3 regions of the Chryseobacterium sp. FW101-FHT12H09 genome follow, and region 2 is predicted to be linked to each of the others. Evidence: riboswitches for the same ligand, from Rfam matches in the RefSeq annotation. Region 2 holds a riboswitch; each other region holds the start of a gene.
What was found. A riboswitch is a leader RNA that binds a small molecule or an ion and turns the genes downstream of it on or off. The one in region 2 is predicted to bind S-adenosylmethionine.

Region 1 (10,920 bases), 680 kb from region 2:
TGAGGAATCAGGACAGGAATATCTTCATTAATAAATACCAGATCAGGATTAATTTTAGGTTGAGCTACTTTTTTCTGAACCGTTTTTGAAGTTTTTTTAACCTGATATTTTTTTACAGATTTTGTTTGGGAAAAAACAAAAACCGAAATAAAGAGGGATAGAAGACTTATTGTGTTTTTCACTTTCATCATTTTTTTGCAAAAGTACAGCCAAAATAGAAAATATAAAAATCATATTTATAAAGAATCTAAATAATTACACCCTGATAAAATATTAAAAATTCGTAATTTTGGGAACATTTTTAATTGTTTGATAATTTTAAAACGTATTGAGATCGAACTTTTGACACTAACATGATCAAAAAAGTATCCGAACGTTACCCGGAAAGAGTTTTTTGCGGCAAGAAAGATTACAGGTAAGCTACTTACATTTTTCAGACAAGGCCCTTTTATAATCACTTTTGGGACGGAATTATTATCTCACATTTTTAAAAGAGGTATAGATTATGCTGATTTTACTTCAGTCCATCTTGCATATCAAGATTCGACAGCTCAAATGGTATTATTGTAGTTTATACAGACTGGCAAAAAATGTGGCAGTACTACGAACTGCGTTATAAATTTACCTTTAACATTGAAAAAGAGACTTCTATTATGAATATTTATAAGGATTACATCAAAGAGATTGAAGAAAGAAAAAACCAGGGGCTTAATCCAAAGCCAATTGATGGTGCTGAATTACTAAGTGAAATTATCACACAAATTAAAGATTCAGGTAATGCAGATCGATCGGATTCTCTTAAATTTTTCATTTATAACACCTTACCCGGAACGACAAGTGCAGCGGGAGTGAAAGCTAAATTTTTAAAAGAAATTATTCTGGGTGAATCTCTAATAGATGAGATCTCACCAGCTTATGCTTTTGAGTTGTTATCTCATATGAAAGGTGGCCCTTCAATTGAAGTGTTGCTGGATCTGGCTTTGGGTAATGATATATCTATTGCCAAAGAAGCGGCAAACGTTCTTAAAACACAGGTTTTCCTTTATGATGCTGATACAAATCGTTTAAAGGAAGCATTCAATAGCGGTAATGAAATCGCAAAAGAAATTATTGAAAGCTATGCACAAGCAGAGTTTTTCACTAAACTACCGGAAGTTGCTGAAGAGATTAAAGTAGTGACATTTATTGCTGGTGAAGGGGATATTTCAACTGACTTACTTTCTCCGGGTAATCAGGCTCACTCAAGATCAGACCGTGAACTTCACGGTAAATGTATGATTACTCCCCAGGCACAAGAGGAGATCAAGGCTCTTCAGGCACAACATCCTGACAAAAGTGTGATGTTAATCGCAGAGAGAGGTACTATGGGCGTAGGTTCATCAAGAATGTCTGGAGTAAACAACGTTGCTTTATGGACTGGCAAACAAGCAAGCCCATATATTCCATTTGTAAATATTGCTCCAATCGTGGGCGGAACAAATGGTATTTCTCCGATTTTCCTTACAACTGTTGATGTTACAGGAGGTATTGGTATTGACCTTAAAAACTGGGTGAAAAAGCTGGACGCAGATGGCAACCCGATCCGTAATGAAAATGGAGAACCCATCCTTGAGGAAACTTATTCTGTAGCTACCGGCACTGTTCTTACCATTAATACAAAGACAAAAAAACTTTATAATGGTGATCAAGAGCTGATTGACATTTCTAAGGCATTCACTCCACAGAAAGTTGAATTTATAAAAGCTGGTGGATCATACGCTATCGTATTTGGTAAAAAACTTCAGACATTTGCCGCAAAACTTCTAGGAATAGAAACACCCCTTGTTTTTGCTCCGTCAAAAGAAATTTCTCATGAGGGACAGGGTCTTACAGCAGTAGAAAAAATATTCAACAGAAATGCAGTAGGTACAACACCAGGAAAAGTGTTACACGCAGGTTCAGATGTTCGTGTAGAAGTTAATATCGTTGGTTCACAGGACACAACTGGTCTTATGACTTCTCAGGAATTGGAATCAATGGCGGCTACAGTAATTTCCCCAATTGTTGATGGTGCATACCAATCAGGTTGTCACACCGCTTCAGTATGGGATAAAAAAGCTCAGGCCAATATTCCAAAATTAATGAAATTCATGAACGATTTCGGTTTGATCACAGCTCGTGACCCGAAAGGTGAGTATCACGCTATGACAGACGTAATTCACAAAGTTCTTAATGATATAACAATCGATGAGTGGGCGATCATTATTGGTGGTGACTCACACACAAGAATGTCCAAAGGTGTTGCTTTTGGAGCAGATTCAGGAACAGTTGCTCTTGCACTCGCTACAGGTGAGGCATCTATGCCAATTCCCGAATCTGTTAAGGTAACCTTCAAAGGAAACATGAAGGAGCATATGGATTTCCGTGATGTGGTTCATGCAACACAGGCTCAAATGCTTAAACAGTTTGGAGGAGAGAATGTATTCCAGGGAAGAATCATCGAGGTTCACATTGGAACGCTTCCTGCTGACCAGGCATTCACATTTACAGACTGGACTGCCGAAATGAAGGCAAAAGCTTCTATCAATATTTCTGAAGATAGCACCCTAATTGAATCATTGGAAATTGCAAAAGGCAGAATCCAGATCATGATTGACAAAGGCATGGATAATCATAATCAGGTTCTTCAGGGATTAATTAACAAAGCTGACAAGAGAATCGCTGAAATCAGATCAGGTGAAAAACCGGCTCTAACTCCAGATGCAAATGCTAAGTATTATGCTGAAGTGGTTGTTGATCTTGATGTGATTATAGAACCAATGATTGCCGATCCTGATGTAAACAATGATGATGTTTCTAAACGATACACCCATGATACGATCAGAGCGCTTTCTTTTTATGGAGGAGAGAAAAAAGTAGATCTTGGTTTTGTTGGATCTTGTATGGTTCACAAAGGAGATTTGAAAATTGTTTCTCAAATGCTTAAAAATATTGAAAGACAGCAAGGCAAAGTTGAGTTTAATGCTCCACTTGTTGTAGCTGCACCAACATACAACATCATCGATGAATTAAAAGCAGAAGGAGACTGGGAGTTTTTAGAAAAATACTCTGGCTTCGAATTTGATGATAATACTCCTAAAGGCGAGGCTCGTGTTGAATATAAAAACATGATGTATCTTGAACGCCCCGGATGTAACCTTTGTATGGGTAATCAGGAAAAAGCGGCTAAAGGAGATACTGTATTGGCGACTTCTACCCGTCTTTTCCAAGGAAGAGTAGTTGAAGATTCTGAGCGTAAAAAAGGAGAATCTCTACTTGCATCAACTCCGGTTGTTGTTCTATCTGCTATCATTGGAAGAATTCCTAACATAGACGAATATAAAGCTGCAGTTGAGGGCATTGACCTGACTAAGTTTGTACCCCCTATTAAAGAACTGGTTCAGGTTGGTCATTAACAGCATTAAATGACAAGTCAAAAGACTGTTTTACATTATATAAGAAAGATTTTAATCCATTGGATTTGAAATCTTTCTTTTTTTATTTAGAACCTTTCCATTTAAGAGTCAGTAGAATTATTTTAACCTATGTCAACGGCTCAAAAATTATTTTTTCCTTAACTTGATAGGTATTAAAAATATTAATGATTCATCTTATTTATACCATTTTTAGATGGTAGGAATAGAATTTGATGAGTACATTTGAGGAATTTCTGCTCCTAATTTTAAATTAAAGTCCGGAAAAAATTATTGAAAAAGAAAAATTAAAATAGATATGACTTTCGACATTGATATGATTAAAAAGGTGTACGAGCGCTACCCCGAGAGAATTGCTGCGGCAAGACAAATCGTGGCAAAACCTCTTACGCTATCTGAAAAAATATTATACACCCACCTTTGGGAAGGAAATGCAACACAAGCACATGAAAGGGGAAATTCTTATGTAGATTTCGCTCCAGACAGAGTAGCCATGCAGGATGCAACAGCGCAGATGGCACTTTTACAATTCATGCAGGCTGGAAAAGCTAAAGTGGCTGTTCCTTCAACTGCTCATGCCGATCACCTGATCCAGGCAAGAGTAGGTGCAGAATCAGATTTACAGGAAGGTATCAACAAAAACTCTGAAGTTTTCAATTTCCTGAGTTCCGTTTGTGATAAATATGGAATTGGCTTTTGGAAGCCGGGAGCTGGTATCATTCACCAGGTTGTATTGGAGAACTATGCTTTCCCTGGAGGTATGATGATCGGTACGGACTCTCATACGGTAAATGCAGGAGGCCTTGGTATGGTAGCCATCGGAGTAGGTGGTGCTGATGCGGTAGACGTAATGGCAGGAATGGCTTGGGAACTTAAAATGCCTAAATTGATTGGTATCAAGTTAACCGGTAAAATGAGTGGCTGGACTTCTGCAAAAGATGTGATCTTAAAAGTGGCAGGAATCCTTACCGTAAAAGGGGGAACAGGATGTATCGTAGAATATTTCGGAGAAGGAGCAGAATCACTTTCAGCAACAGGTAAAGGAACCATCTGTAACATGGGTGCTGAAATCGGAGCGACTACTTCTACTTTCGGATATGATGATTCAATGAGAAGATACTTGGCAGCAACAGGAAGACAAGATGTAGTAGATGCGGCTGACAAAATTGCAGAACACCTAACTGGTGATGCTGAAGTATATGCAAACCCTGAACAATATTTTGACCAAGTAATCGAAATTAACCTTTCAGAACTGGCACCTCACTTAAACGGACCTTTTACTCCAGATTTAGCAACTCCGGTTTCTGAATTCAGAGCTAAAGCTGAAGCTAACGGATGGCCATTAGAAGTTGAATGGGCTCTTATCGGTTCTTGTACCAACTCTTCTTACGAAGATTTATCAAGAGCTGCTTCTATCGTTGAAGATGCGGTAGCAAAAGGAGTAAAACCAAAAGCAATCTTAGGAATCAACCCTGGATCCGAGCAAGTGAAATTCACAGCAGAAAGAGATGGTTTCTTAGATTCTTTCAGAAAATTTGAAAACACGAGAATCTTTACGAACGCTTGTGGGCCTTGTATCGGACAATGGGACAGAGAAGGTGCTGATAAAGGAGAGAAAAACTCAATCATCCACTCTTTCAACAGAAACTTTGCAAAGAGAGCAGATGGTAATCCAAATACTCATGCTTTCGTAGCTTCTCCAGAAATGGTAGCAGCAGTAGCAATTTCAGGAAGATTAGACTTTAACCCTATTACAGATACATTAACTGCAGAAAACGGTGATCAGGTAAGACTTGACGAGCCAAAAGGATCTGAATTACCGGCTAAAGGATTTGCTGTAGATGACAACGGTTACCAGGCTCCATCTGAAGATGGTTCGTCAGTAGTAGTAAAGGTAAGCCCTACATCTGATAGACTTCAATTGCTGGAAGAATTCCCAGCTTGGGATGGTAAAAACATTACCGGAGCTAAAATTCTAATTAAAGCTTTCGGAAAATGTACAACCGACCATATTTCTATGGCTGGGCCATGGTTGAAATATAGAGGTCACCTTGATAACATTTCAAATAACATGTTGATTGGAGCTGTCAATGCTTACAACATGGAAACGAATCATGTTAAAAATGAATTAACAGGTGAATTTGGAGAAGTTCCTGCTGTACAGAGAGCTTATAAAGCTGCTGGAATTCCTACGATTGTAGTAGGAGATCAAAATTATGGTGAAGGTTCATCAAGAGAGCATGCCGCAATGGAACCAAGACATCTTGGTGTAAAAGCAGTATTGGTAAAATCATTTGCACGAATCCACGAAACGAATCTTAAAAAACAAGGTATGTTAGGGTTAACATTTGCTAATGAAGCTGATTATGATAAAATCTTAGAAGATGATACTGTTAACTTCTTAGATCTTGATCAGTTTGCCCCAGAAAAACAGCTTACACTAGAATTTGTACATGCTGATGGAACAAAAGACATTATTATGGCAAACCATACGTACAATGCTCAACAAATTGACTGGTTCAAAGCAGGTTCTGCGCTAAACCTTATCAAGAAACAGGAAAACTAAATAAATTTTAGTTCTATATAATTAAAGCCTCGCAAATGCGAGGCTTTTTCTTTTCCAGTTTGGATTATATTATTAAAATTTAAATTCAACTCTTGCGAATAAAAATCTCCCACCAATACCATATTGGGAAACCTGTCTCGAATAAACAAACTGATTATCTGCAGTTAAAGAATTGATAAGAGGATTTTTAGAAGGCATAACATTGAATATATTATTACTTCCTATTGTTGCTGAAACATTTTTATTAAAATCATATCCAACAGAAAGATCGGTTACAAAGCGATTATTCAATACAAAATGTTCCTGTTTACCTACAACTCCATCAAAGTTAGCATCCAAAACATCAGCATCTGTTACCTTACCAAAGAAAGAATTTCTTACCAGAACATTAAAGGCAGAAAATTTTAGAGCATTCGAAAGAGTAGCTTTTACACGAGGAACTGCTTCTTCAAAATACACTCTGTTAGGCTCTGAAAAATAACTATCAATTTGACTTACTAACTTGGGAGACGCATGGATCTCACCAATCCTTTTGGTCTGATTAAGATTGAAACCAAAATAGTTTTCCAGGCTAATTCCAGAACCTAATCTCGTGGTCTGTGAAATAGTAAGATCAAGCCCTTTTGTTTGTGAATCAACTGCATTAGCAAAGAAATTAGCAGCGCTAGCCCTGGCAAGATCAAAAGCATTTTGAAGAACAGCTTGGTCAGATCCCGGGGTAAAGGTGCCTTCCGGACGGGAAAATAAATCCGTCAATACTACCCTGTCTTTAATCTTAATATAATAAACATCCGCTGTTAGGGTAAGATTCAATTTTGGAACTTTCCATGTAACGCCTGTGCTATAAGATTGTGATGTTTCCTGTTTCAATTTTGGAATTCCCAAAGCCTGTGCCGCTTCAGAATTATTTCTAAAGGTTCCCACCTGTGTAGTCTGTCCCTGCTGAATCAACGTAGATGTTGAACTATAATAAATCTGAGCCAATGATGGTGCTCTAAACCCTGTAGATACAGCACCTCTCCAATTGAAATTATCAACCAATTTTACATTGGTCGCAAATTTATAATTGAATGTTGATCCAAAATCTGAATAATTCTCATATCGTAATGCTCCTTCTACCAACCACCAATCAGTTGGCTCCAGTTCAACATCCAAATATCCCGCAACACTATTTCTATTACCAGAAACTGCATTATCAGGGCTGAAACCCGGAAATACCTGTGAACCGGCAGGTCTGGTATTTCCAAAAAAATCGGTTACCAACTCATTTTTAGGAGTATTGACTGTGACTACATTTCCAAAAATATCATAAGAAGCATAAGAGTTTTCTTTACCCACATTCACTTTATAATTTTCGTAACGGTACTCTCCTCCTAAAGCTATGTTTAGCCCATGTAGTACGTCATATTTTTTTGAGAAATCAAGATTAAGTGTGTTCTGTAAAAACTCTAAACCTCCGGCATCAAAACTTCTTGGAGAGTTATTAACCAGGGAAGAATTAAAAGTATTTACTACTCCGAAATTGAATATGTTTTTACCAAAAGTATTGCTTAGGTCTACATTCCAGCCATTCAATTTTCCTTTAATTCCAGCTGCATAAGAATAGTCATTAATGGTTGCTTCAATCTGTGGTAAATATCCGTTAGGGGTAATAAAATTGATATTCCTTTCCGTATTTGGTAAACGGAAAAAACCACCCGCATTTCCTAACCTGTAGCTATAACCACCAAAAGAATAAACTTTCCAGTCATCATTAATAGGAACTTCTGAATTATAGTACACCTGTGCCGACTGCAGTTTCGATTGTCCAGCTCTGATACTGAAATCTTTTCGTTCCAATCCTCTGTAAGCAAGTTCATCATTAGTAACGTCTCCACCCAGTAATCCCTGTAATGTTGAAATACTATTTGCATTTGAAATTTGCGACTGTAAACTAGATGAAAAGTAATTTACTTTTGTTGCATATTGCTTGATCGCATTGATAATATGTTGGTTATTAAGTGTATTACCAATATTTTTATACAATCCATCAATGTCCACTCCATCTTGTGCTGCTCTATAGTTAATGGCATTATAGGCATTGTAAATATCACCATTTCTCACCCCTGCTCTTGAATAAGGATCCCGATATTGCGTTGATGTGGTAATATTAAAAAAACCTTGTTTCCCCAATTTAAAACCATAATTAAGATCTAAGGAAATGGTTTCTCCATCCAAGCCTCCCGAAAAATTATTGGTAACAGGTGAAGCATATCCACCCAAAAATAGTTGACCGGAAAAACCTAATCTCTTTTTAAGACCTAAATTGACAACTCCGGCAATCGCATCGGAACCATATTGTGCAGAAGCACCGTCTCTTAATACTTCGATTTTATCCAATGCAAAAGCAGGAATAGCATTAAGGTCTGTTCCTACAGAACCTCTTCCAGGTGTAAGGGTAACGTTAATCAGTGAAGATTGGTGTCTTCTTTTTCCATTAAGTAAGACTAAAACCTGATCCGGTCCTAACCCTCTTAGTTGTGCCGGATCGACAAAATCGGTTCCATCATTCACAGTATGTGATGTAGAAGAAAAAGAAGGGACTATATAGTTTAAGGCCTGACTGATATTGTTGACAGGGCTTTGTTTCAATATTTTTGAGATATTAATAACATCTACCGGAACGGGTGTATCTGTTAGTGATCTACCAGATCCTCTGGATCCAAGTAGAACCACCTCATCAATTTTTTTAGATTTCAAAGTATCCGATTGAGCATAATAAAATGTCGAAATAAGGGTGGCTGAAGTAATAATACTTCTGTGTTTAAAATTGCGCATGTGTTTTATTTTTAATTTTTTGTATTAATGATTATCTGCTTAAAACTTTTAAGCAATAGAAATTCCGTAACCCTGGGATACAAGGCTATTACGGAAACGATAAACGGATTTATTAGTTAATAGAAACTATAGAAAACTAAGAACAGCAACACATACACATCAAATAATGATATGCATATTGATGGGAATACTGAAGCTTCGCTTCAGTATCCGGTAGACAAAAAGTCAAATTCATTGTGGTGTCATTTCCCGTGTTCTTAAACATTGATTTATACTTTAAAACAAAAATTATAAGATGGGAAGAATAGAGTAAACATTTTTTCCGAAACTGAGTCGGCTTATCTATTTCAGCACCTTGCTTGTTTTGCAGGTTGCTATCCCATCTATGAGATTCTTGATAATTATGGGGCAAAGATATAACTATTTTGCAAATAAAAAAATAATTCACGGAAAAATTACATTAATCGCAAAATCAATCCAAGTCCTTAGAGTCTATAATTTAATGTATTCTTGGCACATTTAGGGAAATATCATATGATACAAGAAAAGATTCTTGTAACAAAATTTACTTTTACGCGTCTAACCAAGTAGTAGTAAAAAAACATTATGAAAAAAATTATACTCGTTTTATCTTTTCTAGGTATTACAGTTATACATGCACAGGAAAAGACCAATAATCAGGTAAAGGAAAAGCAAATTGAAGAGGTTGTAATGACCAAAACTAAAAAAGCCGTTGAACAGAAAGCAGACCGAACAATTTTCGATTTCTCTGAGCAACCTCAGCTTAATAACGGGAATGTATTAGAAGGAATCAAAAAACTTCCAGGGCTTGTTTCAACAGATATTGCAGGAATGATGTATCAGGGAAAAATACTTGATGTCTATCTTAATGGGCGTCCCTTGAATATTACGTCCAATGAACTTAATTCTTTTCTGGAAGGAATGCCAGCTAATTCGGTAGACAGGATTGAAGTCATTACACAACCTGGAGCTGAATTTCCAGCAACTTCAGGGGGTGCAATCATGAATATCATTACGAATAAAAATGCTAATAAATACCTAACAGCAACCTATTCAGGAAACTATTCTTTTAGCAATTATGGTAAATTCAGAAATAGAACCACTAATTCTTTAAATTTAAATGCCCGAAATAAATATTTCGGATGGCAATTGAATTTTGGTCAGAATTATCGTGAAAGTATGCTAAACTCGAATCAAAATGACTTATTACTAAGTAATACGGATAGGGTTGGTCGTGGCTATTTTGCAAAGTCAGGATTAACATTTGATTTAGGCCAGGACAGATTATTATTAAACTACGACATTTATCACAATAGAAATAGCAACTATACTGACAGCAATGGTTTTGCCGATCTACCATATATTCCAATCAAAGATAGCATAAGAGAGGGTAATTTTCATGCATTTGATGCTGCCTATACAAACAACTTAAGACAGGAAGCTGTTGTGACTTATCAGAAACGCTTTAGTGATAAATCTCAGAAACTAGATTTCCAATTCGGATATACTAAATCTACCAGTAAGTTTGATCAGAATAATGTCTTTAGGGATATCACTTATATTAATCCTGATGAGACTTTCCCGAGATTTTCAGATGGCATCTTACTAAACAACGAATCTGACATGAAAATAGCCAATTTCAAAATTGATTATTCCCAGCCAATTAAAATTCTTGATGGTGGAAAAGTAAGTTTTGGAGGATTATATGAAAAGCAAAACTTCGACACTCAAAGCAGAGGGTTGACCAATCTGGATTACCAAAGGCAAACAGCATCTACTTACTTAGAGTTTCAGGCAAAATTGAAAAAATTCGATTTTACGTTAGGATCGCGTGCTGAGAACTATGACATTTCCGGAATAACGAGAGTCATTGATAGCAAAGGGGCAGTTGTTCAGAAAGACTTACTTCCTTTTAACAAGTTCAAATTATTTCCTAATGCAAGCGTACAATACAGCCTGATGAATCAGGTTTCTCTTTCTGCTAACTATAACAAGAAGATCAGTTTGCCAAGTATTTCTGCGCTTAACCCAAACAACACAACATTCCAAGGGCCAAACACTCAG
Region 2 (10,920 bases):
TCAGTCTTTTTAACCATACTATTGATAATCATTCAAAAATAGTAGAGATGAGAACCAATAAAAGACTATTAAAAATTACTTATGATTATTTCCTTGCCAATGAAATAATAGAGCATGATAAAAGTAAAAAGCTTAATCAATTCATGGTAATATTAGATTTATTAATCTATTATAGATATAAAGCAAGTAAAAGAAAATATCGAATTTTCAAGTAAATAAACCCACTTGCAAATACAAGGGGTTTATTTATATCATTTTTCAGCAAAAATAATCACTACAAATTTGGATTATTCTCCACTTCCTTCTGCGGAATCGTAAACAAGTAATATCTACTGTTGGGAGCAAATACAGATTGATCAGGGAAAGCAAATATAGAGTGTCCTCTCCCATTCACTGTTTTCACTGTACCATCCGGAGTTGTTATCTGCACTTTAATCGGTTGTCCACTCGCATCAGTGTATGGTTTTCTTGCTACCGTACCTTGAGTTCTGATAATATCAGACAAAGAGAACCCTTCCCCAAATAATTCTTTTCTTCTTTCAATCAGGACTTCTTTAATCACATCATTCTGTGCTAAAGGTCCAGTATACACATTGGCATGTCGGGCAGATTTTAATTGGTTTAAAATAGTCACCGCATTGGTCACATTTCCATTTCTGGCTTCTGCTTCTGCTTCAATTAAATACATCTCAGCAGCTCTCATGAAGACAATGTCTGCAATAAGATTGGCTTTAAATTTAAATTTAGCATATCTTAAAAGTCCTTCCCTTCCCGGAAGTCCATCCCATTGGAACAACTGATATCTGATGTCATTGGTATCAAACAGATCTTTAAAATAAGGATCGGCCATGAAACTGTAATAATAACTTCCTGAAGAAGAAACATCCAGATAATGAAAGGCATAACTTTCACCTGATTGTTCCTGCGTCTGGCCATGTCCCCAAATCCACTCCGCATTAGTAATATCATTAAATCCATCTTTATATTTTTCAGCGGCCATTAATGGAAATCCTGCTTTTGCTATTTGTGCAGCAGTAACCGCTTTAGCCCATTCTCCAGTATTCAGATAAGTTCTTGCCAACAGTCCGTTTACAACAGACCTGTCAATTTTATCCTTATTATTTCTGGTATAATTCTGCAACAAATTACTGGCTTCTGAAAGGTCATTTTTAATTAAAGTATAGATTTCCTCAAGGGTGGCTCTTTTCTTTCCTACCGAATTCGTTGTAGTAGGTTCAGTATAAATAGGCGCTACCAAAGCATTTTTATCTTTTAAATAACTGAACTGATAAAAACTAGCTAAATTCAAATAACAAAAAGCACGTAAAGCTTTTGCCTGTCCCTTAACCTGATCTTTTTTGGACTGACTCCCTTCTACTCCATCAATTCTTGCTATCACATTATTCATATTATTGATCGTGGAATATAACATACTCCAGATAAATTGCGAGCGACTTCCAGTATTGTTTACCAGATCGGTAAATGCATACGGAGATGCAAATCCATATTTATTTGTGAGAACCGCAACATCACTTCCCATAGTATCACTTGTTCTCAGCACAGTGGAATAACCAATATTAGCATAGGTAGTTCCATCATCATTAAATTTTGCCCAAGCTCCATTAATAACCGTTTCTGCACTTTCAGCAGTTTTAAAAACTTCTGCTTCATTTGCCTGGTTAGTAGGTGCTGTTTCCAGATCATTTGCACAACTGGAAAAAGACAGTGCTGCAATTATAAAGGCTATATATTTTATTTTTTTCATTGCTTTAATTTTAATTTTTAAAGGGTTGCCTGAAGGCCAAAAGTTATTGTTCTCATTGCAGGGTACCTATAATAGGTCGTTCCATCGAGCGTCTGCTCCGGATCCATTCCTTTATGCTTATAAAAAGTAAGTAGATTTTCAGCCTGAAGATAAATTCTAAATTTCTTTAAACCTAACTTCCCAAAATAGTCTGAAGGCAGTGTGTATCCAATGCTTACATTTTTCACTCTGGCATAGGTCCCCGAATACAGGAACCTTGAAGATGCAGATGTCCAGTTGTTTGTTTTCGTACTTAAAGCCGGTACATCAGTATTTGGATTTTCCGGCGTCCACCTGTTGATCATTTCAGCACTCCAGGCTCTTCCTGCACTGCTTCCATTAGACATTAGCATCGTGTAATCCGTATCAAGGATCTTACCTCCAACACTGAAGGTTACCAATCCTGAAAAATCAAAGTTTTTATAGGTTATGCTTGTGGTCAATCCACCGGAAAACTTAGGTAAAGAAGACCCTTGTAAGGTTTTTGTAGCTTTTGCATACTCTGAGGTTGTCCCTTCCACTGTATTTCCATTCGCATCCTGGTAGATGTATTTCCATAAAGGAGACCCATTGCCTGGATCAACACCCACCCATTCAGGAATAAAGAAATCATAGACTGAACCTCCAACCTGTAATAATTTGGTTCCTGTAACAATAGATCCTTTTGGAAGTTTTGTGATTTTATTTTTCAGAGTGGTTAAATTAAGATCAACGTCCCACTGGAAATCATCTGTTTTAACAGGTGTAGTAAATAATGAGAATTCAAACCCTGTATTTTTCAATTCACCAATATTGGCAGAATACCCGGTAAAACCAAGAGAAGGAGCTAATGGTCTGTCAAATAAAAGATCCTTACTCTGGCGTTGGAAATACTCTACATTCCCTTTAACTCTATTGTTAAGTATTGCAAACTCTAATCCTACATTTAAATTGAGATTTGTCTCCCATTTTAAATTCGGAGTTGGAAGTCTGCTTGCTACAGTTCCTCCTTCACCAAGATTATTGTAAAATGCATATAAACTCTGATAAGCATAATATGTACTTAATTTATCATTTCCCTGACCTCCGTAACTTGCACGAAGAGTAAGCTGATTAAAGAAATTCAAATTCTTAATAAAACTTTCATTTGAGGCTTTCCATGAACCTCCCACAGACCAGAAAGTTCCCCATCTATTTTCAGGTGAAAATCTTGAAGAACCATCCGCTCTTACAGACCCTGAAATAAAGTAAGTGTTTTTAAAATCATATTCTGCTTTACCTAAAAAACTCAGTAGACCTAATTTATCACTATTCCCACTGAATCCTCCCAACAGGGCAGCTGCATCCGGCTCATAATAATAAGGCAGAGAAAACTGACTTCTGTTTCCAGATATTGTTTGATATTCATAATGATAAAATTCCTGCCCTGCCAGAATATTGAAATGGTGCTGGTTGAATTTTTTATCATAGGTCAAAATATTACTGGTTGTATAAGATAGGGTTCTCGAATTTGTTTTCGTTACAGAACCACCTATTTCACTCCCCTCGCCCAACAATGGATTAGAATAATAATGTCCATTATAATTGACCAGGTCAACTGAGAAGCTTGATTTAAATTTTAACTCTGGTAAAAAAGTAAAGTCTAAAAATCCTTTTCCTGAAAAATTATCTTCTCTGTTTTCGTTTTTATCTAAAGGTAAAGTTGCCGCAGCATTTTGATTCTGCAAAGCACTTGTTGGTCTGTATTTTCCAAAGTCATAGATATTGTTTCCATTGGCATCCAGTATGTAACTTCCATCCGGATTTCTTTCATAATATGGATAAAAAGAAGGAATTACTCTTGCTGCATTAATGATATTATCTGTTCTTGAATCTGAAGAAGGTGGAGCTTCCTGAAGACTATTGGTATAACTTAAATTAGCACCAATAGTTAACCATTTTTTGACTTCATTATTAATTTTTAATCTGGTGCTGTATTTTTTAAAACCAGAACCAATGGCAATTCCTTTATCATCCAAATACCCTAATGAAAAAAAGTAATTCCCTTTCTCATTTCCACCGCTGAAATCAAGATCGACTTGATTTCTTGAAGCTACTCTCTGAAGAATATCCCGCCAGTCATCATTCCATAAAGCCTTAGCTCCAGGTAAAAGCTTTCCATCGGTTCCTACTGGCTGAGCATAATTTGGTCCATAAGGATTAATTCCCAATTCGTTCACCAAATTGTTTGTAGCCATCTGTGCTGCCTGTTGTGAAGATATCTGAGTTGATTGATATCCATTCCTCAAAGCTTCCCAATACAATTGAAAATACTGATCTGTATTTACCTGCTCATAATCTTTTACTGCTCTGCTGGAAAAACCCTGGCTCATATTAAAGTTGATTCGAGGCTCGCCTTTTTTTCCGGATTTTGTTGTTACTATTATAACACCATTTGCCCCTCGTGATCCATATAAAGAACTCGCTGTAGCATCTTTCAAAACACTGATAGACTCAATATCGTTTGGACTGATAGAATTAATGTTTCCATCAAAAGGAATTCCATCTACAACAAATAAAGGATTGCTTGAAGCACTGATAGATCCGATCCCTCTGATACGTATCGTTGCTGTGGCTCCAGGTTGTCCGGAGGAACTTACTGCCTGCAGTCCTGCCACTTGCCCTTCCAGTGCCTTGGTAATATTAGTAACTGGTCTGTTATTAATCTTTTCACTTGAGATTGTTGCTACAGAACCTGTATAACTTGTTTTTTTTGCTTTACCGTAAGCAACTACGACAACTTCATCAATATCTTTTTCCCGAAGTGTATCTTTTTTAGGCTTTGCTTCCTGACCATTCACACTCATAATTCCTAAGAAAAACAAAGCACTTGGTGGAATCCAAATTTTAGCCTTAAATAAATTTTTACTAACCATAATCAATTTTATTTATGAAATATTAAAAAATAACCCTTTGCGGAAAATACAGCAAAGGGCATCAATAAATTTGATTAACCTAATGCTTATTTTCCCTTAAAAGGCTGAATGTAACACCTTGCATTATGCAGGTTGTTAAGATTTCACAGGGTCAGTTCCCTCCATCTTTCTTTATAAGCCGATCGAAATATGGGTGCAAATCTAAAAACAATTAGTCTATAAAACAAGTAGACTATTAAATTTTTTATTAAAATTTCTCAAAAATTAACTAAATTTTTACATAAACTGCCTATCAATAGAGCTTTAGAAAAAATGTTAAATTTTCAAACATGAGAAATATCATTAAAAATAATGTAATCCACCTTATTGAAATAAAAGACAGAAATATAAATGCTAATCAAAAAAACTTTTTAATTTTATAGTATGAAAATTTTAATTGTAAACGGTCCAAATCTTAATTTGCTAGGAACGAGAGAACCGGAAATTTACGGAACAATTTCAATGGCGGAATATTTAGATAAATTAAGATCGGAATTTCCTACTCAAGAGCTGAACTATTATCAATCTAACATTGAAGGTGAACTGATCAACAGACTTCAGGAAGATAATTTTGATGCTTTAGTAATAAATCCGGGAGCTTTTACCCACTATTCTTATGCTATAGCTGATTGTTTAAAAAACATTCAAAAGCCTAAAATTGAAGTCCATATCAGCAACATTTATAAAAGAGAAGAGTTTCGTCAGAAGTCTGTGACTGCTGCATATACTGATGCGGTATTATCAGGCTTTGGCTTACAAGGTTACAGATTAGCGCTGTTGAGCTTCTAATTTTTGGTCACAAAAGAAAAAAATAAAAAAGCCTCATCAATGATGAGGCTTTAATTTTATATTAAGATGGTTTGTCTTAAATTGTTTGTTCCTGTAATTGCGGACCTGAAGCAATAAGCTTTTTCCCCTCTTCAGTATTACAATACTGTTCGAAGTTTTTAATGTATCTTGAAGCTAGATCTTTTGCTTTTTCTTCCCATTCAGTTGCATCATTATACGTATTTCTAGGATCTAGAATACCTTCCGTAACATTTGGTAAAGAAGTAGGAATCTCTAAATTCATAATTGGAATTCTCGTCTTAGGAGCATTTTCGATAGACCCATCAATGATCGCATCAATAATGGCTCTTGTATCTTTTAAAGAAATTCTTTTACCAGTACCATTCCAACCTGTATTTACCAAATAAGCTTTTGCACCGTGTTCTTTCATTTTACCAATCAGTGTTTTAGAATACATAGTTGGGTGTAATGTTAAGAATGCCTCACCAAATGCAGGTGAGAACGATGGTTCTGGAGAAGTAATTCCTCTTTCAGTTCCAGCTAATTTAGAAGTGTATCCACACAGGAAGTGATACTGAGCTTGGTTTTCATCCAATATAGAAACCGGAGGTAATACTCCGAACGCATCAGCAGAAAGATAAACTATCTTTTTTGCATGTCCGGCCTTAGAAGGCAAAACAATTTTGTTGATATGATAAATCGGGTAAGAAACTCTTGTATTTTCCGTGATTGAACCATCTGTATAATCAGAAACCCCATTATGAACAACAACATTTTCTAAAAGTGCATCTCTCTTAATCGCTCTGAAAATATCCGGTTCTTTTTCTTCTGATAAATCAATTACTTTAGCATAGCAACCACCTTCGTAATTGAATACTCCATTATTATCCCAACCGTGTTCGTCATCACCAATCAGATATCTTTTAGGATCTGCAGATAAAGTCGTTTTTCCTGTTCCGGAAAGACCAAAGAATAAGGCAACATCTCCTTCTTCACCTACATTTGCAGAACAGTGCATTGATGCCATACCTTTCAAAGGAAGATAATAATTCATCATAGCAAACATTCCTTTTTTCATTTCTCCTCCATACCATGTTCCACCAATGATCTGAAGTTTTTCAGTAAGGTTGAACATTACAAAGTTCTCAGAATTTAATCCCTGAGCCTCCCAGTTTGGATTAGTTGTTTTAGACCCATTCACTACAGTGAAATCCGGCTCTCCAAAGTTTTCCAGCTCAAAATGAGATGGACGGATGAACATATTAGTAACGAAATGCGCCTGCCATGCAACTTCTACAATGAATCTTACTTTAAGTCTTGTATCAGCATTTGTTCCACAAAAAGCATCTACAACATAAATTTTCTTAGAAGAAGAAAGTTGGTTTAGCACTAATTCTTTACAAGACTGAAAGATTTCTGCTGTTGTAGGTAAATTCACTTTACCATCCCAGAAAATTGTGTCTCTTGTAACATCATCCTGAACAATATATCTGTCTTTAGGAGAACGGCCTGTAAAAATTCCCGTTTTTACTGATACTGCACCAGATTCCGTAAGTTCAGCTCTTTCAAAACCCTGATTTTCGGGAGAAACTTCTGCTTGAAATAATTCCTCATAAGAAGGATTATATATTACTTCATAGTCTCCTTTAATCCCTAATTTTTGTAAATCCTGGATGATTTTAGCGTGTTTCATTTTACTTATATTTTCTATTTCTTTTTTTAGTCCAACAAAATTAAATATTAATTTATTGTTAAAGGTGGTTAAATATAATGATATAAGTCAGAATGACAAAGAAAAATGAAGAGTTGTAAATTGTTGTTTATGAGTTAATTATATTATCCCAATCAAAAATAGTATTAAAACCTTTTCCCCGAAAATAGTCCTTAAAGCCCCTGAATTTGGCACTCATCACAAAATCACCTCCCCATGCGCCCAAACTTTTTACAAAAAAGGGACAGTCTTCAAAAAGCCGATCCTTAACTGTTGGCATGTTCAGAAAGTGAGAAATTTTTTGTTCGTGAATCTCCATTAATCGTGAAAAATTATCCAATTTATTGCACAATAAAATTTCTTTTGTAAGATTTGAGAACTCTTCGATTAATTCATCAGATTTTACTTTAGATTTATAAAGATTAATAGCCTCTCTACTGTCTTGTTTCTGATTTAAATGAATAAAGATCAATTCATCTTTGAAAACAGGATTGAAGGTTACCTTTTTATAGTGTATTTCGGGTTTGTTTTGGTAAAGAACTGCAGATTTCTCTTTTGCAACAGCGATATCATAACCACTTCCGCCTAAGCTCATGGTATTTAACTGAAAAGCATTTATTCCTGCCCACTCGGAAAGATTATTCATTAAGGTAGAACTGCTTCCCAATCCAAAATCGGAAGGAAACTGAAGATTTGTTTTTAAATAATAGGAATCTGTTCCAGCAAGTTTGCTATTTGAAAATTGTTGTACATTCTTTAAAGTTTTTACAATAAACTCCGCACTTATAGGAATATTGGTATCCAGGATCTGCCACTCTTTATAATCAATGACAGCTTCTAACCAAAGTTTATTCTGATGATAGGCTTTCCAGAAAATTAATGACTTCCGATCATTTTTTTCATCAAAAAAAAACTCTTGTCCTAGTTTGGTTGGTACCGCTAGGACAAGAGCTCCATCTATTGCGAAATATTCTGAAGTCAGCATCAGCTTTCCTGGTGAAAATATCTCGCCCATATTATTTTGTTTAGATTGCAGAAGCAACGTCTACAGAACCATCAATCTTTTTGATCAATCCTTGAAGCGTCTTTCCTGGTCCAACTTCTACGAAGTTAGAAGCACCATCTTTAATCATATTCTGAACAGATTGCGTCCACTTTACAGGACCTGTTAGTTGTGCAATCAAGTTTTGTTTAATTTCGTCAGGGTTAGTAACCGCTGTTGTTGTAATATTCTGATAAACCGGAATAGTTGCTTTTCTAAATTTGGTAAGCTCAATTGCAGCAGCTAATTTCTCTTGTGCCGGCTGCATCAATGGAGAATGGAAAGCACCATTTACAGGTAATAATAACGCTCTTTTAGCACCTGCCTCTTTTAATTTTATACAAGCCTCTTCTACAGCTGCTGTTTCTCCGGAAATCACTAATTGTCCAGGACAGTTATAATTTGCCGGAACAACAATTCCGTTAATCTGAGCACAGATATCTTCAACTTTAGCATCTTCTAATCCCAAAATTGCAGCCATAGAACTTGGATTTGCATCACAAGCTTCCTGCATTGCTTTTGCTCTTTCAGAAACTAACTTAAGTCCATCATCAAAAGATAAAACTCCATTAGCAACAAGTGCTGAAAATTCACCTAAAGAATGACCTGCCACCATTTCAGCACCAAGACCGTTTACTGCTTTTAGAGCAGCTACTGAATGTATAAAAATAGAAGGTTGTGTAACCTCAGTTTTTTTAAGATCCTCATCCGCCCCATTAAACATAAGGGAGAGAATATCAAAACCTAAAATTTCATTGGCAGATTCCATCAAGTCCTTTATGTCTTTTCGAGAATCATATAATTCTTTTCCCATCCCAACGAATTGAGAACCCTGCCCAGGAAATACAAGTGCTTTCATCTATTAATTTAAAATATTATGCAAATATAAATATAATATTAAGAATTTCCTTAATGCAATCCTCTTCTCTAAGGAACCAATCGAATCACACGATAGCCTGTATTTACATAAGCACCATTAGCTTTGGACTTTACAAACTCAAACTTAGTCGCAAGCTGGGTCTGAATTTTATTCATTTGTTTAAAGATTTCTCCTTTTTTGTTCTCTCTTGTTAACATATCATTTACAACATCGAACCCAATGATTGCATATCTTGGAGGAGTCTTACAATATTTACTTTTATAGGCTGCAAGGATTTCCTTTTCAAAACTTCCATCTGTATTGATCTTTCTATCCATTAGATAAACCAGATTAACCTGACTAAGCTCGTCAACTTTTTTCTCAAAACTTGGGACATAATACATACTGAAAGCTTTTACTCCCTGCACTTCTTTTGACAATGCAATTATTTTATTTGAAAAAGCTTCCCCGGTACCATCATTATCACTGGCTAAAATTGCAATTACCGGCGCTGATTGTCCGGTCATCATATTTTGATCCGCTTTGATTTCTGCAGGAGAACCTACAATCATCACATTTGGATTTTTAACCGCCTTTTCAAGACCTGCCTTAATATAATTGGCGTTATCTTTTTTACCATCAGCAACTATATATATCTTTTGATCGGAATATACTGCCTTCACTTCATCTACGATCTTATCAGCATAGGTCTGATCATTCGTTTCAATAATAACCAAATTACTATAATTATACAGCTCAGGAGAGTTAGCAAATGGAGCTACAATAGGAATTTTTTGGGTTTTGGTAAAATCCAGTACGTCAATAACATTGGATTTAAAGAATGGGCCGATGATCAAATCTGTATTATTAGGATTGATTTGAGTTAATGAGTTTCTAAATGAAGCTTCATTTCCGGAATCCACAATTTTTATATCAAGTTTTTGTCCGGTTCTGGCATTTCTTTCAATAGCTAATTTCGCCCCTGTAAGGAAATCAATTGCCATGGTTCTGTATTGAGTCTCGTTTGTGCTATATCCGAAAGGAAGCATTAACACAACACTTAATGCATCTCCACTTTTCTTTATGTAAGCAGGGTCAAGTTTTTTTATTTTTAAAACCATCCCTGTTTTTAATCCATGTGATAAATCTGGGTTTAAAGCAATTAATTCATCAATGGATATCCCATATTTGTTAACAATAGAGAAAACAGTATCACCTTGTTGAACGGTATATGTTACATATTCATCTGCCAAAACTGTATTTGTATTGGATGAATTCGTTGATGATTTTTCGTTTCCTGAATCAATTTTAGCTTTGGTATTCACTGGCTCAGAAACAACAGCAGTCGTATTTGATTTCTTGACCTTAATAACCTCACCAGGTTTTAATCCTTTTTCTTCCAATCCAGGATTTAAAGTATACAGTTCTTGTTGGCTGATTCCAAACTGTTTTGTAATTCTATAGTAATTATCTTTTGACTGAATCGTATAACTTTCTTCGTCTGATGCATTATTTATAGCGATTACATCAACAGGTTTTTCAGTTGGCTTAGAAGCTACTACCGGCTGTTGGTCACCACCATATTTCTTAATACTATCAAAAGGCAGAGTAATTTCATCGCCAATTTTCATATGTGAATCCAATTCCGGATTCAATTTTCTTAAATCAGTTTCAGAAATACGGTATTGCTTTGTAATCCCATAAATAGTTTGTTTTGGCTGCAAAATGATTTTTCCAGTCTGAGAAGTCGGTTTAGCCTTTTCTACAACGGCAGCTTTAGTA
Region 3 (10,920 bases), 150 kb from region 2:
AGTTTCTCATTTGTAAATTTTGGTTAAAACCTATTATTCTATTGAATTAATCTAAGGCCTGTTGTAGATCCGCAATCACATCTTCTACATTTTCCAACCCTACTGAACAACGAACGAGACCTGCTGTAATTCCGACTTCATTTCTCTCTTCATCCGTTAACTTCGAATGAGTCGTAGAGGCCGGATGCGTAACAATTGTTCTTGTATCTCCAAGGTTTGCGGAAAGTGAACACATTTTTATTTTATCTAAAAACTTTCTTCCACCCTCTATTCCTCCTTTTATTTCAAAAGCAACAATATTACCTCCTAACTTCATTTGTTTTTTTGCCACTTCATAACTCGGATGAGAAGGTAAAAATGGGTATTTCACCAATTCCACATTTGGATGGTTTTCTAAAAACTCAGCAACTTTCAGAGCATTTTCACAATGCTTTTCTACTCGGATCGCCAATGTTTCCAAACTTTTAGATAAAACCCACGCATTAAAAGGAGACATTGCAGGTCCTGTATTTCTTGCAAAAAGATAGATCTCTCTTATCAGGTCTTCTCTTCCTACTGCTACTCCTCCTAAAACACGTCCCTGTCCATCAATTAATTTTGTTGCCGAATGAACGACAACATCAGCACCATACTTGATAGGTTGCTGAAGGTAAGGTGTTGCAAAACAATTATCTACAATAAAGATAAGATTATGTTTTTTAGCAATCTTTCCAAAAAAATCTAAATCTAAAATTTCAATGGCTGGATTTGTTGGAGTCTCCAGATATAAAATCTTTGTATTAGGCTTAATTAATTTTTCAACATCTTCTGCATCTTCTGCTTTGAAATAGGTTGTTTCAATATTCCATTTCGGAAAATACTTGGTAAATAAAGTATGTGTAGATCCGAAAACAGATTGACAACTTACGATATGATCTCCCGCATCCAACAATGTTGCAAAAGTCGAATAAATGGCCGCCATACCTGTTGCAAAAGCATATCCCGCTTCTGCACCTTCCATTTTTACTATCTTATCTGTGAATTCCGTAACGTTCGGATTGGAGAATCTGCTGTATAAGTTTTTTGGTTTTTCTTCTGCAAAACTCGCTCTCATATCTTCAGCATCCTGAAAAATAAAACTTGATGTAAGATATAAAGGCGTCGAATGTTCATCAAACTGAGTTCTTTCTGTCTGAGTTCTTATTGCAAATGTTTCAAAATTTTCCATATAGTTTTAATTCTAATAATGTAACAATTTATCAATGTAACAGTTTACCAATAAAGCAATTCTTCTTTTCCGGGTAGTTATTGATACATTGTTATACTGCTACATTCGTACATTAATTTATTTAGTTTCGCTTACTCTTAAAATATCTCCGAAAACCCCTCTTGCAGTTACTTGCGCTCCTGCTCCTGCACCCATAATCACAATCGGATTCTCACCATAACTTTCCGTGTAGATCTCAAAAATGGAATCTGAACCTTTTAGCTGGCCTAAAGCCGAGGTAGCAGGAACAGAAATCAATTTCACATCAAGCTGCCCCTTTTCCTTTTGTAAATCACCATGTAAATCACCTACGTAACGTAATACATGATCCGAAGCCTGACCATCTTTGATATTCTGATATTCAGTATCCAATTCTTCCAGTCTGGAGATGAATTCGTTTTTCCCGATCGAAAGAAGGTCTTCAGGGATTAGGTTCTGAATATTTATATCACTGAATTCATTAATAAGATCAAGTTCTCTGGCTAAAATCAAAAGTTTTCTTGCTACATCATTTCCAGAAAGATCTTCACGAGGATCTGGTTCAGTAAAACCTTTTTCCATTGCCTCCCCTATAACTGTTGAAAACTTATCATTTCTAATAGAGAAATTATTGAAAATATAACTTAAAGAACCGGAGAATACCCCTTTTATTCTTGTAATATTTTCTCCTGAAAGGTGTAATAATTTTATCGTATCAATCAAAGGTAAACCAGCTCCTACATTAGTTTCATAAAGATAACGTCTGTTGTTTTTATTCAACGTATATCTTAGTTTACGATATTCTTCAATAGGTAGTGTATTGAATATTTTATTCGAAGAAACTAGATCAAATCCATTTTCTGCCAAGGCATGATAGTTTTTAACAAAGTCCTTACTTGCCGTATTATCAACTACTATTAAATTTTCCAATTGATTTTCTCTTGAAAAATTAATTAGCTCATCAACATTTGAAGGGCTTTCCGCTATTAAAACCTCATCATTCCAGTTACTGTCGAAACCTTTTTTATTGAATGCTATTTTCCTTGAGTTCGCAACTGCTACTACTTTAAGGTCAATTTTTTTTCGTCTTTTGATTTCTTCTGAAGATTGTAAAACCTGATCAATTAGAGTTTTTCCAACATTTCCATGTCCTATTATTGCCAGATGAACTGTTTTAGGTTTTTTTGATATTTCAGATTCGATGATATTTTTAGTTTTTTCGTCTTGTGAAGAGGTTACTACGATATTTACTCTTTTTTCGCTTGCTATTTGATTGAGAAGTAATGGGAATACATTATTTCTAGCCAACTCTGCAAGTACTTTATTAAGGTCCTCAGCTACAAAACCTAAGACAGAAACATTGTTAATACTGTAGATCTGAGAAACTTTCCCGGATTTTCTTTCTGATTCAAATTCATCAATCAGACAATTTACAGCCTTTTCAGAATCATCTTCGTGAACCAGAATTGATAATCCGTTTTCAATAGCCTGTTGTGAAATTACTCCAACACTAATCCGTGCTAAAGTAAGTGCTTTAAAAATTCTTCCATCAATACCGATTTCTCCCAGGAAATCTTCACCCTCAAATTTGATAATTGATCTATTTTTTAAAAATTTTATTTCGTTAGCATTTTTCATCTGTTCATTCTTTATTGTTTAGTGTTGCTACAGGAAATTTTGTGTTCGCTTAATTTCAGTCTGTAACAAGATGTTTTTAATGATATTATTTAATTGTTTATATTCCATTAGGAAGGCATCGTGCCCATGTATTGAGGTGATCTCGTGATAAGAAACATTCTCTTTTTTGCCTGTCAGTTTTTCAAAACACATCCGGATTTCTGAAGCAGGAAAGAATAGATCTGTATCAACGGAGATCAAGTGCATTCGTGCCTGAATTTTCTCCAACCTATTTTCTTCAGCGTTGATGTTCATAAGTAAATGATTCATTAGCTTGTAAGATTTCAAACTAAATCTTTCATTAAGAGCCTTTCCATGATAAACAAGCCAATCTTCTGATTCAAGCTTTTGTTTTTCTGTATTGTATTTATTTTGAAATCTGTCGTTTAAAGATTGTGGAGTCCTGTAACACAACATCGCATGAATTCTGGCTTTTTGTAATGGTTCATCATTTCCGTTCAATAAAAACTTCTGAACCAAACACTGAGCATGAAGCCAATCGTGTGTTTTAAAATCACAGGCAATAGGAATGAATATTTCAGCCAGTTGTGGATTTTTCACCAACATTTCCCAGCCTATTCCCCCTCCAAGAGAGCCTCCAATGATGGCGTACAAATTTTTAATATTTAAAAACTCAAGACCCTTTAAAAATATATTTGCAATATCTGAAGGTGTAAAGTCCTCATACTCATCAATTAAAAAATGATCATAACCGTTTCCTGGAATATTAAAACACAGAACGGTATAAGAATTAATATCAATAACTTCTCCTTCTCCCACTAACTGCTTCCACCAACCATTTTTCCCTGAAACATTTGAGTTTCCTGTTAAAGCGTGGTTAATTAAAATAATGGGTGCAGTAAACAATTCTTTCCCGAAGAGCTGATAACTCAACGGGATATGGTATTCCTTTCCGGAATAGGTTTGATACGAAAGATTAATATGTTTTAGTTCTGTTTTCAATTCTATTATATATTACTTATAACACAATTGAAAATGCCACGAGAAATGGCTGAAGAACTTCAGTAAGTTATCTGTCCAAAATAAATATTTGGTAGAACGTAGCACCTTCTTCGCTTGCACAAAGGGTTGCTAAGGTTTCATAGGGTCTAATCCCTCAACCTTTCTTGATAACATTTTCAATATTTGAATGATCGAGCTGCAAAGATAGTTCATTTTATTTTAAATTTTTACAAAAAAAATTTTTTTTCTCAAAAACCCTCTAATTATAAGAGTTACAAGGATATGTTAAGAATTATTCAGATAGAAAAAATTGGAATTATTTTTCAAAAAAATTAACTTCGTAGTGAAAATGATGATTTATGACCGCAGAAAAACAAAGATTACAAGATATCAACTGGAAAAGTTGGGGCCCTTATGTAAGCAATAGACAATGGGGTAATGTTCGTGAAGATTATAGCCCTAATGGCAATGCCTGGAACTTTACAAACCACGACAAAGCTGAAAGTTATTCTTATCGATGGGGGGAAGAAGGAATTGCAGGAATATCCGACACCAAACAGCTTTTTTGCTTTGCTCTTTCGTTCTGGAACAAGAAAGATAAAATGGTAAAAGAACGTTTTTTTGGATTGAGCAACCCTCAGGGAAATCATGGGGAAGATATCAAAGAAATCTTTTACTACCTGGACAACACTCCTACACATAGCTATATGAAGATGGTATACAAGTATCCCATCAATGAATTTCCTTATGACCATCTGGTTTCTGAAAATGGAAGACGCAGCAAAAAAGAGGCTGAATATGAAATTATTGATACAGGAATTTTTGATAATAATGAATATTTTGACATTTTTATTGAATATTGCAAGGCAGAAACCAATGACATTCTGGTACGGGTTTCTATCCATAACAGAAGCCAACAGGATGCACCTATAGTCGTAGCTCCAACCGCATGGTTCAGAAATAACTGGAAATGGGGTTACAATACTTATAAAGGCATGTTGAATGCTTCAAATGAAGGCTGTATTGATATCAATCACGACAGTGTTTCTATTAAAAAGTTTTATTCAAGAAATACAAATGCAAGAAGTGCCTTTTGTGATAATGAAACAAATACACGGAAATTATATGGAGTCCCATTTATTGAAAACACCTATTTCAAAGATGGAATAAATGATTATATCATTCATAAAAGTAATAGTATCAATCCTGAAAAAAGAGGATCAAAAGCTTCTTTTATCATCGATGAAATAATTGGCGGTGGCCAGTCAAAAACTTTTGATTTCAGATTATCACCCGAAGATACGGATGAGCCTTTTTACCAGTTTGAAGAAATCTTCAATACCCGAATTGCCGAAGCAAATGAATTCTATAATGAAGTTCAGCACGATGTAACCAATGAGGATGAAAGAAATGTTCAAAGGCAGGCTTTCGCAGGATTACTTTGGAACAAACAGTTTTACCACTACAACGTTGGAAAATGGCTAAAAGGAGACCCCAATTTTGATGCACCACGGGATTTCTATAACTACGTAAGAAATACAGAGTGGAATCATATGCATAATAAGGATATAATTTCCATGCCTGATAAATGGGAATACCCTTGGTATGCAACCTGGGATCTGGCCTTCCATTGCGTTCCTTATGCATTGATCGACGCACAATTTGCAAAAAACCAACTTCTTCTATTAACAAAGGAATGGTATATGCACCCCAACGGGCAGCTTCCTGCTTATGAATGGAACCTCAGTGATGTAAATCCACCTGTTCACGCATGGTCTTGTTTCAGGGTTTTTAAAATTGATGAAAAAACAAATGGCAAACCAGACTTGTTGTTCCTTGAAAAAGTTTTCCAGAAATTACTTCTGAATTTTACATGGTGGGTGAACCGTAAGGATAAAAATGGTAAGAATATTTTTGGTGGCGGTTTCTTGGGACTCGATAATATTGGTGCATTCGACCGAAATATGGAACTCAAAGATGGCGAACATCTGGAACAGGCAGACGGTACGAGCTGGATGGCAATGTATGCCTTGAATATGATGAGAATAGCTATGGAGCTGGCTCAATATTACCAGGTATATGAGGATATGGCCATTAAATTCTTTGAACATTATCTTTATATTGCAGAAGCTATGGAAAATATGGGTGATGGCAAGGAAGGATTATGGAATGAAGAGGATGGATTTTTCTATGATGTACTCCAATTAGGTGATGGTGAAAGTGTAACCCTTCGCTTGAGAAGTATTGTTGGGCTTATTCCACTATTCGCTGTAGAGATCATCGATCACGGGTTACTGGAAAAAATGCCTAACTTTAAAATAAGAATGGAATGGGTTCTTAAAAACAAACCAGAACTTACAAAATTAGTTTCTCATTGGGATGAAGAAGGCCACGGAAGAAAGCACTTAATGAGCATTTTACGCAAAAACAGATTATCAAAAGTTCTTACCAGAATGCTCGATGAAAAAGAGTTTTTAAGTTCCTATGGAATCAGGGCGATGTCAAAAGTATATGAAGAAAATCCTTTTATATTCTCCGTTCATGGTACTGAAAACGTTGTTTATTATACACCGGCAGAAAGTGACAGCAGGATGTTCGGAGGAAATAGTAACTGGAGAGGACCCATTTGGTTTCCGATTAATTTTCTAATCGTAGAAAGTCTTCAGCGATTTCATTTCTATTATGGCAATAGCTTAAAAGTGGAACTACCAACGGGAAGTGGAGACAAAAGAAACCTTGAAGAAGTGGCCCAGAATATCAGCAATAGACTTTGCTCGATATTTTTAAAAGATGAACAGGGGCAAAGGGCTTTTAATGGTGGAAATAATAAGTTTAATTATGATGAGCATTTTAAGGACTATATCACTTTTTATGAATATTTCCATGGTGACAATGGTCGTGGAGTTGGTGCATCACATCAAACAGGCTGGACCGCTACTGTAGCCAAACTTATGAAACCAAGATAAGATAAAACACCTAAAATACTTCTTTTCAAAAAGGAGTATTTTTTTTAGTTAGACACCAATCCCTGCCGTTCCTCTTTATTAAAAAGTTCTCTTATTCATGAGAACACATATGCTTACATTACATAAAAATACTTAGTCTTATATTTTAATGAAAATTTAATAATCAATTTGAAATTATGATGAATTATTAATAAAACAATCTTTATCTTAGCATAACAAACTTAAAAGTATTTTTTATGAAAGGAAAACTACTACCTGCTGCATGCCTGGTATTATCAAGCATGTTCATTCATCAGATTAATGCTCAGGAATATCAACCTATTCCCATCCAAAGTGGATATAATGCTGATGTTATCGCGAATGGAATTGGAAGTTCAACGACTTCTACTAACAATGATGTAGATGGTGTCAATTATGCCTTTGTTTCGAGAGACTTTCAATTAACTTCTACCAGCACACCATTGACGTATGGTTTACCTATTAGTGGAATGTTCAATTCTGCCGTCAGCTCTACCCCTGGATTAGGTTATCAATTAGCTTCTTACAGTGGCAATAATGTTTTAAGACTTGAAAATACAGCTGATTCAGGAACTCTTACCTTTTCGACACCTATCCCGGCAATAAACTTATATATGCTGGCAACAGGAGGCAGCGGAGCCTGTACCGTGGATGTAAGCGTTAACTTCGCCGACTCCTCAACACAGTCATTTACCGGAATCAATATTTCCGATTGGTATTACGCAGCAAATTTTGCCATTCAGGGGATAGGAAGAATTAACCTCAATAATGACAATTTGGAATCTGGTGGTGGAACAGAACCCCGATTGTATCAAATCCCTCTTGCTATTGATGCTGCTAATCAGTCTAAAAACATCCAAAGTGTAACTATCACAAAAACCGGTACTGGCGGAATTCCAAATATTTTTGCATTCTCCGCCGATGTATATAGTTCCTGCCCTTCACCTTCAAATATTACGTATACTTCTACAATGAATAGTGCAACTTTAAGCTGGACAGCGCCAGCAACAGCGCCATCTTCAGGTTACGATTACTATTACAGCAGCACACCAACGGCACCAACTGCAACTACAACTCCTACAGGAAGTGTTGCCGCTGGTACCACTACCGCAACCCTGAACTCATTAACCACAGGGGAGACTTACTATTTTTGGGTGAGATCAAATTGTGGTGGAACTAAAGGATTCTGGAAAATGAAAGAATTTACGGTAGGACAGATATCTTCTACTTATACAATCGGAGATATTAATACGATGTACGATATAAACCCAACAATAACAGCAACCACCAATTGCGCTGGAGCTGTAACCGTTAGTGTACCTACTGGTTATAAAATAAAATCTACCGCTGTTTCTTATACAATGTCTACTGTCGCAAACGGGTGGATGTCTGAGCAAAGAAGTTTACTAGTTTGTTTAAATAATAACACCTCCGAAACAGCAATAACAAGTGGTTCAGGTGGTAATTCAGGAACCTATTCTTATAACAGAACGGCACTGTCTTTAGCAAATGACCTTACCGGAGATGTCAATTTTGAACTTAGAGCCTGGAGAACTTATGGCAGTTCGGATTGTAATGCAGATTATAACAAGGTTGACAATAACACATTTACAGTTACAGTAACACTGGAACCTCTTATCCTGGCTGTAAATGAAGTAAATGCTAAAGCTAAAGAAAGATTAGCTTACCCTAACCCTTTCACTGATGTTCTCTTTCTTGAAAATTTTGCAGATATAAAACGTATTACCCTTACTGATCTTTCAGGAATTACCGTAACAACAATTGACAACCCTTCCTCAACGATACATTTAGGCGGAGTTAAATCAGGAGTTTATATCTTAACTGCAACCATGAAAGACGGTTCTTTTAAAAGTTCTAAAATGATTAAAAAATAAAACTAACAACCATCAATAATAAAAAAACCGGATTGACTATCCGGTTTTTTTATTTTGTTTTGTATCTAGAATTAAATCTTTTCACCATTTACAAAAACTTCATAACCAATTTCTACATTAGGTTCTAAAGTTTTAGAAACTGAGCAGTATTTTTCAAATGATAATTGTGCTGCTTTTAATGCTTTACCAGGATCAACAGTACCCTCTAAAAAAAATTTAACTTTAATTGCCTTAAAAGGTTTTGCTTCTTCTATCTGAACTCTTTCACCTTCAACTTCAGCTTTAAAGCCAGTAATTTCCTGTCTTTGTTTTTTTAATATAGAAACGACATCTATTCCGCTACATCCCGCAACTGCCATTAAAACACTTTCCATTGGAGAAACTCCTTTTGCTCCTGGCTGAGAAGTATTGTCCAAAAGAATAGAATTCCCCTGAGAGTTGGTGCATTCAAATAAAAAATCGTCGTTTATTCTGTTTAATGTTATTTTCATTGTCGTATTTATATTTAAGATCATTAGAATTCGTCTGCAATTTAAAAAGCAGACAAATCGTAGAATATTTAGATGTACAAAATTATAAAATTCCCCTCGCTTTTATCTCCAAATATTTATTGATAACGTCGATATTTAAATTTTCAGGAAGGGTATATACCGTGTAGATCCCATATTTGCGAAGTTCCTGGATAATCAGTTTCTTTTCAAATTCAAATTTCTCTGCAATAATCTCGTCATAGATGTCCTGCATACTTTCAGGATTCCTATGAATTAAAGTCTGAAGTTCTGAATTTTTAAAGAATACAACAACCAGCAAATGGTTCTTCGCAATACCACGAAGATATTTCAACTGCCTGTTTAATCCATCTAATGTTTCAAAATTAGTAAATAGCAAGATCAGACTTCTTTGATTGATCGAATATTTTACATCCTGATAAAGTCTGTTAAAATCACTTTCAAAAAAATTGGTTTTGATGTTATAAAGAGATTCAGAAATTTTCTTTAACTGACCTGATTTATTTTCAGCAGCTATTTTATTTTCAGTTTTTTTTGAGAAAGTCATCATTCCCGCCCGATCTCCTTTTTTCAAAATGATATGAGACAAAGCCATTGTTGCATTAATTGAATAATCTAAAAGACTCAATTCTTTAAAAGGCATTTTCATGGTTCTCCCAGTATCGATCAACATAAAAATACGCTGTGACTTTTCATCCTGAAATTGATTAACCATAAGACGATTGGTCTTTGAGGTTGCTTTCCAGTTAATCGTTCGAATATCATCACCCGGAACATAATCTTTAATCTGCTCAAATTCCATGGTATGCCCCAGCTTTCTGATCCTTTTAATACCACCCAACAAAAACTCACTCTGAAGCGCCATCAGCTCATATTTTCGGAGATGAATAAATGATGGGTAAGCAGCAAGGTTTGCATCCTTTTGAAATCTATATCTTTTTGAAACGAAGCCTATTGGTGAAGCCGCATAAACATTTAAGCTTCCAAAATTATACTCCCCTCTTTCTTTAGGTTCTAAAGTATACTGAAAATAGGTATTTCTTCCTGAAGCAATTTCTTTACGGATCAAAAAATCCCTTTTTTGAAACTGAAACGGAATTTCATCAATGATCTTGGTACTGATCTTAAAACTGTAGTTATTTTTAATATCTACCTTTATTGGATTCTCATCTCCATTAGATAATTTCTCCGGCAATATTCTTTGTGCTAAAATTCCGTCCTTCTGATTAAAAAGAAGAAGAAAATCAACCATTGATGCTAGAAAACAAAGTAATAACAGGATATGAGCAATGTAGATGATGAATGGAAAGAAAAATGCAAAAACATAGAGTATCCCCACTCCTATGAGTGCGAAGAAAAAACGGTTATTAATGTATAAGTTTTTCATTTTCTCTGGGTTGCAGCTGTTATGATTAAGGAATTAGATCTAAAGCTTTTATCAGCTAATCCCTAATTCTTAGCCTACCTTGGTATCTCTATTCCTTCTAAAATTTGTCTAATAATTTCATCAGCACTTAGACCTTCCATTTCTCTTTCCGGCGAAACAATTACCCGGTGTCTTAGCACTGCATAGCTTGCCTCTTTAATATCTTCAGGAGTTACAAAATCTCTTCCTCTTAATGCCGCAAAAGCTTTTGAAGCTGTTAGCAATGCTAAGCTAGCTCTTG

Region 1: it holds a riboswitch for S-adenosylmethionine, as region 2 does, so the genes downstream of both, AC3WRL_RS06140 (TonB-dependent receptor plug domain-containing protein) here and AC3WRL_RS09305 (SusC/RagA family TonB-linked outer membrane protein) in region 2, are expected to answer to the same signal.
Region 3: it holds a riboswitch for S-adenosylmethionine, as region 2 does, so the genes downstream of both, AC3WRL_RS10030 (alpha/beta fold hydrolase) here and AC3WRL_RS09305 (SusC/RagA family TonB-linked outer membrane protein) in region 2, are expected to answer to the same signal.

What each region holds. Positions count from the first base shown of each region.
Region 1 is NZ_JBYTCP010000002.1:94,690-105,609, forward strand. Features, by position in the region: gene AC3WRL_RS06125 (WG repeat-containing protein) at 1-182, opposite strand, end outside; gene AC3WRL_RS06130 (bifunctional aconitate hydratase 2/2-methylisocitrate dehydratase) at 654-3,434, shown strand; gene AC3WRL_RS06135 (aconitate hydratase) at 3,751-6,018, shown strand; gene AC3WRL_RS06140 (TonB-dependent receptor plug domain-containing protein) at 6,091-8,835, opposite strand; SAM-I-IV-variant riboswitch at 9,142-9,241, opposite strand; gene AC3WRL_RS06145 (TonB-dependent receptor domain-containing protein) at 9,442-10,920, shown strand, end outside.
Region 2 is NZ_JBYTCP010000002.1:773,295-784,214, reverse strand. Features, by position in the region: gene AC3WRL_RS09310 (RagB/SusD family nutrient uptake outer membrane protein) at 275-1,765, opposite strand; gene AC3WRL_RS09305 (SusC/RagA family TonB-linked outer membrane protein) at 1,783-4,698, opposite strand; SAM riboswitch class I at 4,782-4,878, opposite strand; gene AC3WRL_RS09300 (type II 3-dehydroquinate dehydratase) at 5,122-5,526, shown strand; gene pckA (phosphoenolpyruvate carboxykinase (ATP)) at 5,603-7,219, opposite strand; gene AC3WRL_RS09290 (GYDIA family GHMP kinase) at 7,347-8,252, opposite strand; gene fabD (ACP S-malonyltransferase) at 8,263-9,138, opposite strand; gene AC3WRL_RS09280 (LysM peptidoglycan-binding domain-containing protein) at 9,207-10,920, opposite strand, start outside.
Region 3 is NZ_JBYTCP010000002.1:920,766-931,685, reverse strand. Features, by position in the region: gene AC3WRL_RS10045 (homocysteine S-methyltransferase family protein) at 1-10, opposite strand, end outside; gene AC3WRL_RS10040 (O-succinylhomoserine sulfhydrylase) at 47-1,207, opposite strand; gene AC3WRL_RS10035 (ACT domain-containing protein) at 1,325-2,863, opposite strand; gene AC3WRL_RS10030 (alpha/beta fold hydrolase) at 2,891-3,865, opposite strand; SAM riboswitch class I at 3,930-4,039, opposite strand; gene AC3WRL_RS10025 (MGH1-like glycoside hydrolase domain-containing protein) at 4,225-6,831, shown strand; gene AC3WRL_RS10020 (T9SS type A sorting domain-containing protein) at 7,068-8,744, shown strand; gene AC3WRL_RS10015 (OsmC family protein) at 8,816-9,235, opposite strand; gene AC3WRL_RS10010 (DUF58 domain-containing protein) at 9,318-10,640, opposite strand; gene AC3WRL_RS10005 (AAA family ATPase) at 10,715-10,920, opposite strand, start outside.